Regions from separate parts of the Shewanella litorisediminis genome, predicted to be linked through region 2. Evidence: predicted binding sites of a transcription regulator. Region 2 holds the regulator's gene; each other region holds the start of a gene.
What was found. The regulator NrdR, encoded in region 2, represses ribonucleotide reductase genes. The targets are predictions, from matches to a motif close to AAACACNANATNTNGTGTTT.

Region 1 (4,408 bases), 330 kb from region 2:
CCCTTGTCGGTCACCCCTTCTATCAGGCCGAAAGCCTTGATATCGAGCTTGGCAAAGCGACTGCACAGACTCTCGCTCGGAGTACTGTAGAGGCTGAAGCCATAGCCGGTTTCCCGCTTCCACTGATCCGTGGCCTGCTTGAGGCGCGCCACAATGGCAACGGCCTTTTGCCGAAGTCGCTCTGAGTCGTACACATGCTCCTTCGTGCCATAAAGGGCATTCACGGTTTCGTGAAGACCGATATAGCCGAGGGAAATGGACGCGCGGCCATTTTTGAAAATAGGCTCAATATCATCGTCAGGGCGAAGGCGTACACCGCATGCCCCTTCCATGTACAGAATGGGCGCGACTCTGGCCTTAACCCCCTTCAAGCGTTCGATGCGGCTATCAAGGGCCTGGCGGGCAACCTGCAGCCGCTCCTCCAGCAGTGCGTAAAAGTGGTTTTCGTCGCCACCGGCTTCAATGGCGATGCGCGGCAGGTTAAGGCTCACTACCCCGAGGTTGTTGCGGCCTTCGTGTTCCATTTCCCCGTCTTTTTCGTACACACCCAGGAAGCTTCGACACCCCATGGGGGTTTTGAAAGAGCCTGTGACGCGAACCACTTGCTCATAGTTGAGAATGTCCGGATACATCCGCTCTGTGGCGCACTTGAGTGCCAGACGCTTAATGTCGTAATTGCAGTCGCCTGCTTTGTGGTTGATGCCATCACGGATGGCAAACACCAGCTTGGGGAATACCGCTGTCTTGCGGTTTTTACCCAGACCCGCCATACGCACCTTGAGAATGGACTGCTGAATAAGCCGCGACTCCCAACTGGTGCCAAGCCCAAAGCCAAAGGTGACAAAGGGGGTCTGTCCGTTGGCTGTATGCAGGGTGTTTACCTCGTATTCCAGCGACTGGAAGGCGTCGTGGCATTCTTTTTCTGTCAGGGCCCTGGCATAAGCCACCGCATCGGTAATGCCCCAATGCAGCGCCGTTTGATAGTGTTTGTCATAGCTCTTGGCCACATAGGGGGACAGCACTTCATCGATGCGATTGATGGTGGTACCGCCGTAAATGTGGCTGGCCACCTGGGCGATGATCTGTGCAGTCACCGCAGTGGCCGTGGAAATGGACTTTGGCGTTTCGATTTCGGCATTGCCCATCTTAAAGCCCTTGGTCAACATGCCGGAAAGGTCAATCAGCATACAGTTGAACATGGGGAAAAAGGGCGAGTAATCCAGATCGTGATAATGGATTTCTCCCGCCTCATGGGCTGCCACCACCGCCTTGGGCAGGATGTGACGCTTGGCGTAGTGACGCGCCACAATGCCGGCAAGCAAATCGCGCTGGGTCGGGATTACCTTGGAGTCTTTATTGGCATTTTCGTGCAGCAGTGCGGCATTGGTTTGCTCCACCAACGAGCGAATTTCCAGATTCAGTCTGCTGGTCGCTTCACGGCACACGTCTCTGTCGTGGCGATACTCGATATAGTGGCGGGCAACTTCTTTATAAGGACCGGACATCAGGCAATTTTCCACCGCATCCTGCAGCTCGTGGATGGCGACTTCGTCGCGCTGTGCCACCTCGGCCGCCACCACAGACGCCACCGTGGCCGCATAGTCTTTGTCCTCAACACCGGCTGCCCCCTGCGCTGCAATCACAGCATCCCGCAACCGGGTTTCATCAAAGGCTGCGCGGCAACCATCCCGTTTGATAACCACTGGCATAGTCAGGTCCTCTTTGTTCACCCAAGCACTATATGTTGAGCTTATTTTTTATCCAGATACAAAATGTAGTGTATTAGGCGACAAATACCAGACCGATACCTTGATATGGATCATGTTTGGGAAAAAGATAAATTTCCCCTTTTTGAAAACCTGTGGCAGGTAACTTTTTCACACTTATCCCCCTTGACCCGGGATAAATTCGCCATTAGGCAGGCACAAAAAAACCGCCGGACTCAGAGATAGAGTGGCGGTTATTTGGTCAACGCTTCGGAGGTTAACCGAGTGCAGCTTCCAGCAGATGGGCCTGGGCCATCACTGCACTGTAACCCGCATCGATGGCCTCTGCGGCGCGATGGAACTCCATGGTGCCAATGTCGGCTACCTTGGGTACCAGGCACACATCGGGCGGGTCGCCCATCAGGCGCGCCCTTTTGTGTCGCTGCTGCACTATCTCCATGGACTGGTTCATGACTGCCAGCATCCCCGGGTCATCACGGGTGCCAAGGGCAAACTTATCCGACAAACTGGCGATATAGTCGCGGCCGCGGGCAAAAAGGTCCATAAACCCGCCCTCCTGCTCGGCCAAGGCCCGCGTTTCTTCCTGCGGAGTGATGGCTTCACTGCGAAGGGTCACAGGCACGGCCTGAATGCGGCTGCGGCGCTGACCATCCAGGTCAACGGCAATCACCACATCCACATCCAGCGCACGGCAAGCCGACACGGGTACAGGATTGACCACAGCGCCGTCTACCAACCATCGATGGCCCTGGCGCACCGGCGGCAAAATACCGGGCATGGAGCAGGACGCCCGCACGGCGTGGCGCAGATCCCCCTGGCGAAACCAAATTTCCTGGCCGCTGTACAAGTCGGTGGCAACCGCAATAAAGGGCATGGACATGGATTCAATGTCCATACTGCCGATACGACTTTGCATCACATCAAACACCTTTTCCCCGCGAATGAGCCCGCCGCGGCGCCAGCTTAAGTCCATAAGCCCAAGAACGTCCCAACTGGAAAAACTTCTGACCCATGACTCCAAATCGCCAAGACGCCCGTTGACATAGGCGGCGCCCACCAAGGCACCAATGGAGCAGCCCGCGACCCGCTCCGGCTTTATGCCCAGCTCATCAAGGGCGTTGAACACCCCTATGTGGGCCCAGCCTTTGGCGGCACCACTGCCCAGGGCAATACCAATACGGGGTTGGCTCATCTACGACTCCTTTGCAAAGATGAAAGCAAGAATGACTCTGACTATAAACGACAAGCGCCGGCAGGTGCCAGCGCTTGGGAAGAAAGAGAAAAATCTATCGGCTTCGGCCTTTGAAGAGATAACCGAGCCAGCCAAACCAGGAACCCAGAGTCACAGCCAGTATCCACCAGCTTTTTTGGCGGGCGGTCACCACGTCAGACAATCCGATGTGTAAAACGGGGATCATCCAACCGAAAATGACAATGGCGAGTGCAATCCAAAAGTCCATTTACGCCTCCGGGGCGGCAGGGTCGTTGTGCGTGTTAATTTTTCAATCGCTCAAACATAAGGCAATTATTTCGCTGAAGAAAGCGCCAACAACGGATTTTTGACGGTTGTCACAGATATTGACGCACAAGTTCGATAGGAAGCCCAGTGTTAAGCAGGCAGAAGCACACTTGTCATGGCGCCAAGCGGCCGATGGCGCTATAATTCCCGGCTTGAATTTTTCCGGAGACCATCCTTTGCAATTTTCTGATTTTTCCCTCGATAAGCGCCTCATGCAAAGCCTGAAGCACATGGGCATAGAGACGCCTACCCCCATCCAGAGTCAGGCCATTCCTGTTGCCCTTGCCGGCAAGGATCTGATGGCCTCGTCCAAGACGGGCTCGGGAAAGACGCTGGCATTTTTGCTGCCTGCCATGCAAAGGGTGATTTCCAGCAAGGCGCTGTCAAAAAAAGACCCGCGGGTGCTTATTCTGCTGCCCACCCGAGAGCTGGCGCAGCAAGTGTATGCTCAGCTCCGTCTGTTGGTGGCCAATACCCAATACCGTGCCATCAGTGTGCTGGGCGGTGAAAACTTTAATGACCAGGCCAAGGCCCTCGCCAGGGAACCCCATTTTATTGTGGCCACCCCCGGACGCATTGCCGACCACCTGCAGCAGCGCCACCTGTTTTTAAACGGGCTTGAGCTGCTCATCCTCGACGAAGCCGACCGCATGCTGGATCTGGGATTTGCTCCTCAGCTGAAAGCCATCAATGCAGCTGCCGATCACCGTCGCAGGCAAACCCTGATGTTCTCGGCCACCCTGGAGCACGGTGAAGTGCACGAGCTGGCGGCTGAGCTTCTGAAAGAGCCTGAGCATGTCGCCATCGATGCCGTGCACCTGGGCCACGGCGACATCGAGCAACAAATTCTGCTGGCCGACCATCTGGAGCACAAGGAAGCCCTGCTCGAACGCCTGCTCAGTGGCAATAACTTCCGTCAGGTGATGATTTTTACTGCCACACGCCAGGACACAGAGCGCCTGGCCACCCTGCTGGCCGAGAAAGGCTTCAACACAGCCGCCCTATCCGGCGAGCTGCGACAGGCACAGCGTAATCAAATCATGGATAGCTTCAGCCGTGAGCACCACCGCATCCTGGTGACCACAGACGTGGCTTCACGCGGTCTGGATATCTCCAACGTGTCTTTGGTGGTGAACTTCGATATGCCAAAGTTTGCCGAGGA
Region 2 (4,408 bases):
TTCGCCGCGGTCGAGTTCCAGAATCCAGCCGGCGGCATTGTCGAGGAAGTAACGGTCGTGGGTAATGGCCACGACTGTACCTGAGTATTCCTGCAGGAAGTGCTCAAGCCAGGCCACAGACTCGGCGTCCAGGTGGTTGGTGGGTTCGTCCAGCAGCAGCATCTCGGGCTTTTCCAAGAGCAGACGGCAGATGGCCACACGGCGGCGCTCACCACCTGACAGCACTTCAATCTTGGCATCCCACTCCGGCAGACGCAGGGCGTTGGCGGCGCGCTCGAGGATGTTGTCCAGGTTATGGGCATCCTGAGCCTGAATGATGGCTTCCAGCTCACCTTGCTCTTTGGCAAGGGCGTCGAAGTCGGCGTCCGGGTCGGCATAGGCGGCGTACACTTCATCGAGGCGGGTCAGGGCGCGCTTGGCCTCGCCAACGGCTTCTTCGATGGCTTCACGCACTGTCTGGTTCGGGTCAAGCTGTGGCTCCTGGGGCAGGTAGCCAATCTTGAGGCCGGGCATGGGGCGGGCTTCACCTTCGATTTCGGTGTCGATACCGGCCATGATGCGCAGCAATGTGGATTTACCCGAGCCGTTCAGACCCAGAACACCAATCTTGGCGCCGGGGAAGAAGCTTAAGGAGATGTCTTTAAGGATTTGCTTCTTGGGCGGCACGATTTTGCCAACCCGCAGCATGCTGTAAACAAACTGAGCCATGTCGTCTCTCTGCGATTTACAAATAGAATTAAGCGCTGAAAATTGGCCGAAGTTTACCAAGTCGGGGCACTATTCTCCAGATGGCGATGTGAAATCCCATTCATCAGGCAGGTTGTTTTGATGATGAAACACAGTCATCGGCACAGAGAGGGATTTTCATCATATTGCGGCTGGGATTGTGATCGATTGCAGAGTAGAATACCGCGCAACCCTACCTATAAGATTTGCCAGCTGGAGTGACCAATGCTGAAGAAGACCATGAATATTGCCGACTATGATCCCGAGCTGTTCAAGGCGATTGAAGACGAAACCCTTCGCCAGGAAGAGCATATCGAGCTGATTGCCTCCGAGAACTACACTTCTCCCCGCGTGATGCAGGCTCAGGGTTCACAGCTGACCAACAAGTACGCCGAAGGTTATCCTGGGAAGCGTTACTATGGTGGCTGTGAGTACGTCGACATCGTGGAAACCCTGGCCATTGAGCGCGCCAAAGAACTCTTCGGTGCCACTTTCGCCAACGTACAGCCACACTCCGGTTCTCAGGCCAACAGCGCCGTGTACATGACCCTGCTCAAGCCAGGTGACACTGTACTGGGTATGAACCTGGCCCACGGTGGTCACCTGACTCATGGCTCACCGGTTAACTTTTCTGGCAAACTGTACAACATCATTCCTTACGGCATCGATGAAACCGGCAAGATTGACTACGACGAAATGGAGCGTCTGGCCGTTGAGCACAAGCCAAAGATGATGATTGGCGGTTTCTCTGCCTACTCTGGCATCGTTGACTGGGCCCGCATGCGTGAAATCGCCGACAAGATTGGCGCTTACCTGTTTGTGGACATGGCCCACGTGGCCGGTCTCGTGGCCGCCGGTGTGTATCCAAACCCGGTTCCACACGCTCACGTAGTGACCTCTACCACTCACAAGACCCTGGCCGGTCCCCGTGGCGGTATCATTCTGTCTGCTGCCAACGACGAAGACCTGTACAAGAAGCTGAACTCAGCGGTATTCCCGGGTGGTCAGGGCGGCCCGCTGATGCACGTTATCGCCGGTAAAGCGGTCGCCTTCAAAGAAGCGCTGGAGCCTGAGTTCAAGGTGTATCAGCAGCAGGTAGTTGCCAACGCCAAGGCCATGGTGGAAGTGTTCCTTGAGCGCGGTTACAAGATAGTCTCCGGCGGTACCGACAACCACCTGATGCTGGTGGACCTGATTGGCCGCGACCTGACCGGTAAAGAAGCCGACGCGGCTCTGGGCGCTGCCAACATCACCGTGAACAAAAACTCAGTGCCAAACGACCCACGTTCTCCTTTCATCACTTCCGGTATCCGTATCGGTACCCCAGCCATCACCCGCCGCGGTTTCAAAGAAGCCGAAGCACGTGAGCTGACTCACTGGATCTGTGATGTACTGGACAATGCCAAAGACGAGAGTGTGATTGCACGCGTAAAAGGTCAGGTACTGGAACTGTGCGCTCGTTTCCCTGTTTACGGTTAACCTTTTAACCTGAATAGGATACACTCATGGCCGCTGCGATAGCGGCCATTTTTATTTGTATTGCGGTTCCATTTCGCCCTTCATTCAGCACGCCAGGAGGCCCCATGCACTGTCCATTTTGCAACGCAACCGACACCAAGGTGATCGACTCCCGTCTGGTGGGGGAAGGGCATCAGGTAAGGCGTCGGCGGGAGTGCACCGAGTGCCACGAGCGCTTTACCACCTTTGAAGGTGCCGAGCTGGTGATGCCGAGGGTCATCAAGCGTGATGGCACCCGTCAGCCGTTCGACGATGAAAAGCTGCGCAGCGGCATGTTAAAAGCCGTGGAAAAGCGCCCTGTGTCCATCGATCAGATTGACCAGGCGATGAACAAGATTAAGTCGACCCTGCGCGCCACCGGCGAGCGGGAAATCCCCTCTGAGATGATTGGCAACCTGATGATGGACAGCCTGATAGAGCTGGATAAAGTGGCCTATATCCGCTTCGCCTCTGTCTATCGCGCCTTTGAAGACGTCTCCGAGTTTGGTGAGGCTATAGCGAAGCTACAGAAATAGTTGAAGCTACAGAAATAGTTGAAGCTACAGAAATAGTTGAAGCTACAGAAATAGTTGAAGCTCCAGAATTAGCAGAACCTTTTGACATTACAGCAGCGACAGAACCAAGCCATGAGCCACTCTGCCAACCGCCCATTTTCAGCCCAGGACCATGCCATGATGGCCCGCGCCATCATGCTGGCCAAGCGTGGCCAGTACACCACCCGCCCCAATCCCAATGTGGGCTGCGTGATAGTGAATGACGCAGGCGATATCGTAGGTGAAGGTTGGCATATCCGCGCAGGTGGCCCCCACGCCGAAGTGCATGCCCTCAAGGCGGCAGGAGTCAAGGCCCGCGGCGCCACTGCCTATGTCACTCTCGAGCCCTGCAGCCATTATGGCCGCACCCCGCCCTGTGCCAGGGCACTGATTGATAATGGTTTAAAGCGCGTTGTGGTGGCCATGACCGACCCCAACCCACAGGTGGCGGGCAAGGGGCTTAAGCTGCTGCAGGATGCCGGTATCGAGGTGGCCCATGGCCTGATGGAAGCCGAAGCGCGCGCGCTCAACCCGGGCTTTTTGTCACGAATGGAGCGTGCCCGCCCGTTCGTGACCGTCAAAGTGGGGGCGAGTCTCGACGGTAAAACCGCGCTTTCCAGCGGTGAGTCCAAGTGGATCACAGGGCCCGAGGCCCGCCGCGACGTGCAAAGGCTGCGCGCAAAGTCCTGCGCCCTGATTACCGGTATCGATACGGTACTGCTGGATGACCCCAGTCTCAATGTCCGCCATGGTGAGCTTGGCAGCCTGGGCGCAAGCCTCTCGGAGGCTGAGCTTATCCAGCCCATTCGGGTGGTGCTCGACAGTCAGCGCCGCATGAGCGCCGATGCCAAACTCTTTGGTATTACCGGCCCCATACTGCTGGTATCCGCTGAGCCATACGATGCACATTTTTTGCATTCCATCCCGGATTTTGTCACCTGTTTGACCTTGCCGGGCGTTGATGGCCGTATTGACCTTGCCGCGCTGCTTACTCACCTCGGTGAAAACTGTAACCGGGTGCTGGTGGAAGCAGGCGGCACCCTGGCGGGCGCCTTTATCGCCGCAGGGCTTTGTGATGAGCTGGTGCTGTATCAGGCGCCCAAGCTCCTTGGCAGCCATGGCCGCGATATGCTGCAGCTGCCCGATTATCAGACCATGGCCGAGGTGCCGGGTCTTAAGCTTATTGACGAGCGCAAAGTGGGCCAGGATTGGCGCTTTACCTTCACCGTGGCCTGAAAATCAGCATCCGCTGAATCGAGCCTAAAGAGGATTTATGTTTACCGGGATCATTGAAGCCGTAGGCCATTTAAGACGAACCGATCGCAAAGGCGATGATATTCGCCTGACGGTAGCCAGCGGCAAGCTGGATTTATCCGATGTGCGCCTTGGCGACAGTATTGCCACCAATGGTGTGTGTCTGACCGTGGTGGAATGCCTTGCCGATGGTTATGTGGCCGATGTTTCAGCCGAAACGGTGAAGCTCACCGGTTTTGGCGAGTATCGCCCCGGTCAGGCGGTGAACCTGGAAAAGGCTGTGACCCCAAGCACCCGCCTGGGTGGACATCTGGTGAGCGGCCACGTGGATGGCCGTGCGGTTGTCGTCAGTCGCAGCCACCTGGGCAAAGCCATCG
Region 3 (4,408 bases), 880 kb from region 2:
GGGGCGTAAATGAATCGACCCTATTCCATGATTGGCTAAATTTTGGGCCAATTGCGGCGCTAAAGGGATAAAAACTCAAAAATTTGCGCTAAAGCGCTGCTCTGAGCAGCTTGGTGCTTCGTTTACCGTCTGGAATAGATATAATGGCGCTACCTAATTGATTTATTCCGCCCAATCGCCTTTGGCAGGTTGAGCTAAGGTTACCGGGGACGCTATGTCAGAAGTCTTGAACGTCGATATTCAGGAAATCGCCAAGTTTGAAAAAATGGCCGCCAGCTGGTGGGATCCCGACGGCGAATTCAAACCTCTTCATCAACTCAATCCGCTGCGGCTGAATTATATCGATCAGACCTGCGGTGGCCTGTTTGGCAAAAAAGTCCTTGATGTGGGCTGCGGCGGCGGGATTCTCTCTGAAAGCATGGCGCGCCTCGGTGCCAACGTCACCGGCATTGATATGGGCAATGAGCCTCTGGAGGTTGCCAGACTCCACGCACTTGAAACCGGTGTTTCACTGAGCTACGAGCGCTGCACCGCAGAAGAGCACAGAGACAGTCATAAAGAAGGCTACGATGTGGTGACGTGCATGGAAATGCTTGAGCATGTGCCTGACCCACTGTCTGTGATATCGGCTTGTTGCGACATGGTCAAACCGGGCGGCTATGTGTTTTTCTCCACAATCAACCGTAACCTGCGTTCGTACGTGGAAACCATTCTCGGCGCAGAGTACCTGCTGAAGATGTTACCCGTGGGGACCCACGATCACGGTAAATTCATTCGCCCTTCTGAGCTTATCGCCATGGTCGACCAAACCGAGCTTCTGTGTAAAGACGCCACCGGTGTGACCTACAACCCCATCACGGGCACCTTCCGCTATACCAGCAGTGTTGAAGTCAACTACATGATTGCGACGGTAAAGCCCCTTGAGTAAGCATGTATCAATGCGTGGGGTGTTGTTCGATTTGGACGGCACCCTGGTCGATACTGCGCCGGATTTGGTGGCCGCACTCAACCTCGCCCTGGATGATTTTGGTTTCTCACGCGTGTCTCTCGATAGTCTTCGCGCTGTGGCATCACACGGCAGTCTGGCCTTGGTTAAAGCGGCGCAGCCGGGCCTTGAAGACGCTATGGCCACACAGGTACAGCAGGCGCTTTTAATGCACTATGGCAAGGTGAATGGCACAGAAGCGCTGCTTTTTCCCGGGATGCCTGGCTTACTTGAGCATCTGCACAGCCACAGCATCCCCTGGGGGATAGTCACCAATAAAGCGGCTCGATATGCAAGGCCGCTGTTGGACAGACTCGGTCTGGCACATCAGTGTACCAGTCTCATCAGTGGCGATACTGTCACCCGGGGCAAACCCGATGCTGGCCCCATGCTGCTTGGTGCATCACATTTGGGCACCAATGCCGGGCATATCCTGTATCTTGGGGATGCCAGACGCGATATGGAAGCGGCGCGCCGCGCCGGTATGGTCTCTGTGCTCGCGGCCTGGGGCTACCTTTCTTCTCTCGATGAAGCCCATGACTGGCCAATCGATATACGTTTGATGCACCCCGAAGACCTGATAGCTCACCTTTAAGATCGCTTTTCCATGCAATAGGCCGGCATTATGGCTGTCAAGGGATCATGAACCGATCGCTTGCAAGATAAGCGATCGGTTCGTTTCACTGACAGGGTCAAAAAAGTGTCACATTAACGACATGGCACACGGAAATTGACCTCGGAAGTTAGTCGATACTAACGTTGGTTTTTTTCCTCAAGATATCCACAAGTTCTTCATCGAATTCTTACTTGCAAATGCCCTCTTACCTCACTATCTTGTATCTTAACTTTTAATAAGCACCATATCTTGTGTATTGGTAGCAATCGGACACACTAGAGGTGTCCACCCCGAAACGCTTGTTGTGTCAGTATAAAGCGGTATTGCGGGGCGCACGGCACGATTGTTTACATGGATATGTAGGGCAATACCAATCTATAAAGGCCTATCTTCAATGAATAGCAACATGACAGTCACAAAACGCAGTGGCGAACGCGAGCAGATCGATCTCGACAAAATCCACCGCGTGGTTACCTGGGCAGCCAAGGGCTTAAAAAATGTTTCCGTTTCTGAAGTAGAACTGCGTTCACACCTGCAGTTTTTTGAAGGCATCCCTACCGAAGCCATCCACGAAACCATTATTAAAGCGGCGGCGGATCTGATCTCTCCCGAGTCTCCGGACTATCAGTTCCTGGCCGCCCGCTTGGCTGTATTCCATCTTCGCAAAAAGGCGTTTGGCCAGTTTGAGCCGCCAAAGCTGTATGACCATGTAGTGAAACTGGTTGAGATGGGCAAGTACGATCGCCATATCCTTGAAGACTACACGAAGGAAGAGCTGGACGTTCTTGACAGCTACATCGACCACTGGCGCGATATGAACTTCTCATACGCCGCAGTGAAGCAGCTGGAAGGCAAATATCTCGTTCAAAACCGTGTAACCCACGAAGTGTACGAGAGTGCCCAGTTCCTCTACATTCTGGTAGCCGCCTGCCTGTTTGCCGGTTATCCAAAAGAGACCCGCTTGAAGTATGTAAAAGACTTCTATGATGCGGTATCCACCTTCAAGATCTCACTGCCTACGCCGATCATGTCGGGTGTGCGTACCCCTACCCGTCAGTTCAGCTCCTGCGTATTGATTGAGTGTGGTGACAGCCTGGATTCCATTAACGCCACCGCGTCTTCCATCGTGAAGTACGTCAGTCAGCGTGCCGGTATCGGCGTGAACGCAGGCCGAATCCGCGCCCTGGGTAGCCCAATTCGTGGCGGCGAAGCCTTCCATACCGGCTGTTTGCCCTTCTACAAGTATTTCCAGACTGCGGTGAAGTCCTGCTCTCAGGGCGGGGTTCGCGGTGGCGCAGCGACGCTCTTCTACCCCATTTGGCACCTGGAAGTGGAGTCGCTGCTGGTACTGAAAAACAACCGCGGCGTCGAAGATAACCGTATCCGTCATCTGGACTATGGCGTACAGCTGAACAAACTCATGTATCAGCGTCTGATCAAAGGCGAGAACATCACCCTGTTCAGCCCATCTGACGTGCCCGGCATGTACGATGCCTTCTTTGAAGATCAGGACGAGTTCGAGCGCCTGTACACCAAGTACGAGCAAGACCCGAGCATCCGTAAAAAGTCGCTCAAGGCCGTTGAACTGTTTTCACTGATGATGCAGGAACGTGCCTCTACCGGTCGTATCTATGTGCAGAACGTGGACCACTGCAACACCCACAGCCCGTTTGATTCAAGCGTTGCGCCTATCCGCCAGTCAAACCTGTGTCTGGAAATTGCGCTGCCAACCAAACCATTGGACAGCGTGGATGATACCAATGGCGAAATTGCACTCTGTACTCTGTCAGCGCTGAACCTGGGTGCCATCGAGAACCTGGAAGAGCTGGAAGGCCTGTCGGATCTGGCGGTACGTGCCCTCGATAGCCTGCTGGACTATCAGGACTACCCAATCAAGGCAGCCAAGCTCGGCTCCATGAACCGTCGTACCCTGGGTATTGGTGTGATTAACTTCGCCAACTACCTGGCTAAAAACGGTAAAAAATATTCAGACGGCAGTGCCAACAACCTGACCCACAAGACATTCGAGGCCATCCAGTTCAACCTGTTGAAAGCCTCGATGAATCTGGCCAAAGAAAAAGGTGCCTGCCCGGCGTTCCATGAGACCACGTACTCTCAGGGTATTCTGCCAATCGACACATATAAGCGCGATTTGGACAAGATTTGTGACGAGCCGCTGCATCTGGATTGGGAAGGACTGCGTGCCGACATCAAGCATTATGGCCTGCGCAACTCTACCCTGTCAGCGCTGATGCCATCTGAGACCTCTTCGCAGATCTCCAATGCCACCAACGGTATCGAGCCGCCACGCGGACTGATTTCTGTAAAAGCCAGTAAAGATGGTCAGCTCAAACAGGTCGTGCCTGACTTTGATGAACTGCGCGACGCCTACGAGCTGCTGTGGCAGATGCCGTCCAATGACGGTTACCTGCAATTGGTCGGCATTATGCAAAAGTTTGTGGATCAGGCGATTTCAGCCAACACCAACTACGACCCAGCGCGCTTTGAAGGCCGTAAGGTCCCCATGCAGTTACTGCTCAAGGATCTGCTGACCGCTTACAAACTGGGCCTCAAGACCCTCTACTACCATAACACCCGCGACGGTGCGACCGATCAGCATGACGACATTGCTGTGGTTGAAAAAGAGGACGACGGCTGCGCCGGTGGTGCCTGTAAGATTTAACTCAGGCAAATACAAGGAAATTAGGTGTTAACAGGGGGCTTGGCCCCCTTTTACCGGAATAGAGAACTCATGGCTTACACTACTTTTTGTCAAACTCCCAACGATGCAACCCGCGAACCTATGT

Region 1: the regulator NrdR is predicted to act here: its motif matches at 1,733-1,752, upstream of nrdD (anaerobic ribonucleoside-triphosphate reductase).
Region 3: the regulator NrdR is predicted to act here: its motif matches at 1,839-1,858, upstream of nrdA (class 1a ribonucleoside-diphosphate reductase subunit alpha).

Annotation. Positions count from the first base shown of each region.
Region 1 is NZ_CP069213.1:1,437,752-1,442,159, reverse strand. It holds gene nrdD (anaerobic ribonucleoside-triphosphate reductase) at 1-1,709, opposite strand, end outside; gene rssA (patatin-like phospholipase RssA) at 1,984-2,919, opposite strand; gene JQC75_RS06280 (hypothetical protein) at 3,014-3,187, opposite strand; gene JQC75_RS06275 (DEAD/DEAH box helicase) at 3,423-4,408, shown strand, end outside.
Region 2 is NZ_CP069213.1:1,106,959-1,111,366, forward strand. It holds gene ettA (energy-dependent translational throttle protein EttA) at 1-708, opposite strand, end outside; gene glyA (serine hydroxymethyltransferase) at 952-2,205, shown strand; gene nrdR (transcriptional regulator NrdR) at 2,310-2,759, shown strand; gene ribD (bifunctional diaminohydroxyphosphoribosylaminopyrimidine deaminase/5-amino-6-(5-phosphoribosylamino)uracil reductase RibD) at 2,871-4,013, shown strand; gene JQC75_RS04895 (riboflavin synthase) at 4,051-4,408, shown strand, end outside.
Region 3 is NZ_CP069213.1:1,983,477-1,987,884, reverse strand. It holds gene ubiG (bifunctional 2-polyprenyl-6-hydroxyphenol methylase/3-demethylubiquinol 3-O-methyltransferase UbiG) at 215-928, shown strand; gene JQC75_RS08620 (HAD family hydrolase) at 921-1,580, shown strand; gene nrdA (class 1a ribonucleoside-diphosphate reductase subunit alpha) at 1,996-4,284, shown strand; gene nrdB (class Ia ribonucleoside-diphosphate reductase subunit beta) at 4,354-4,408, shown strand, end outside.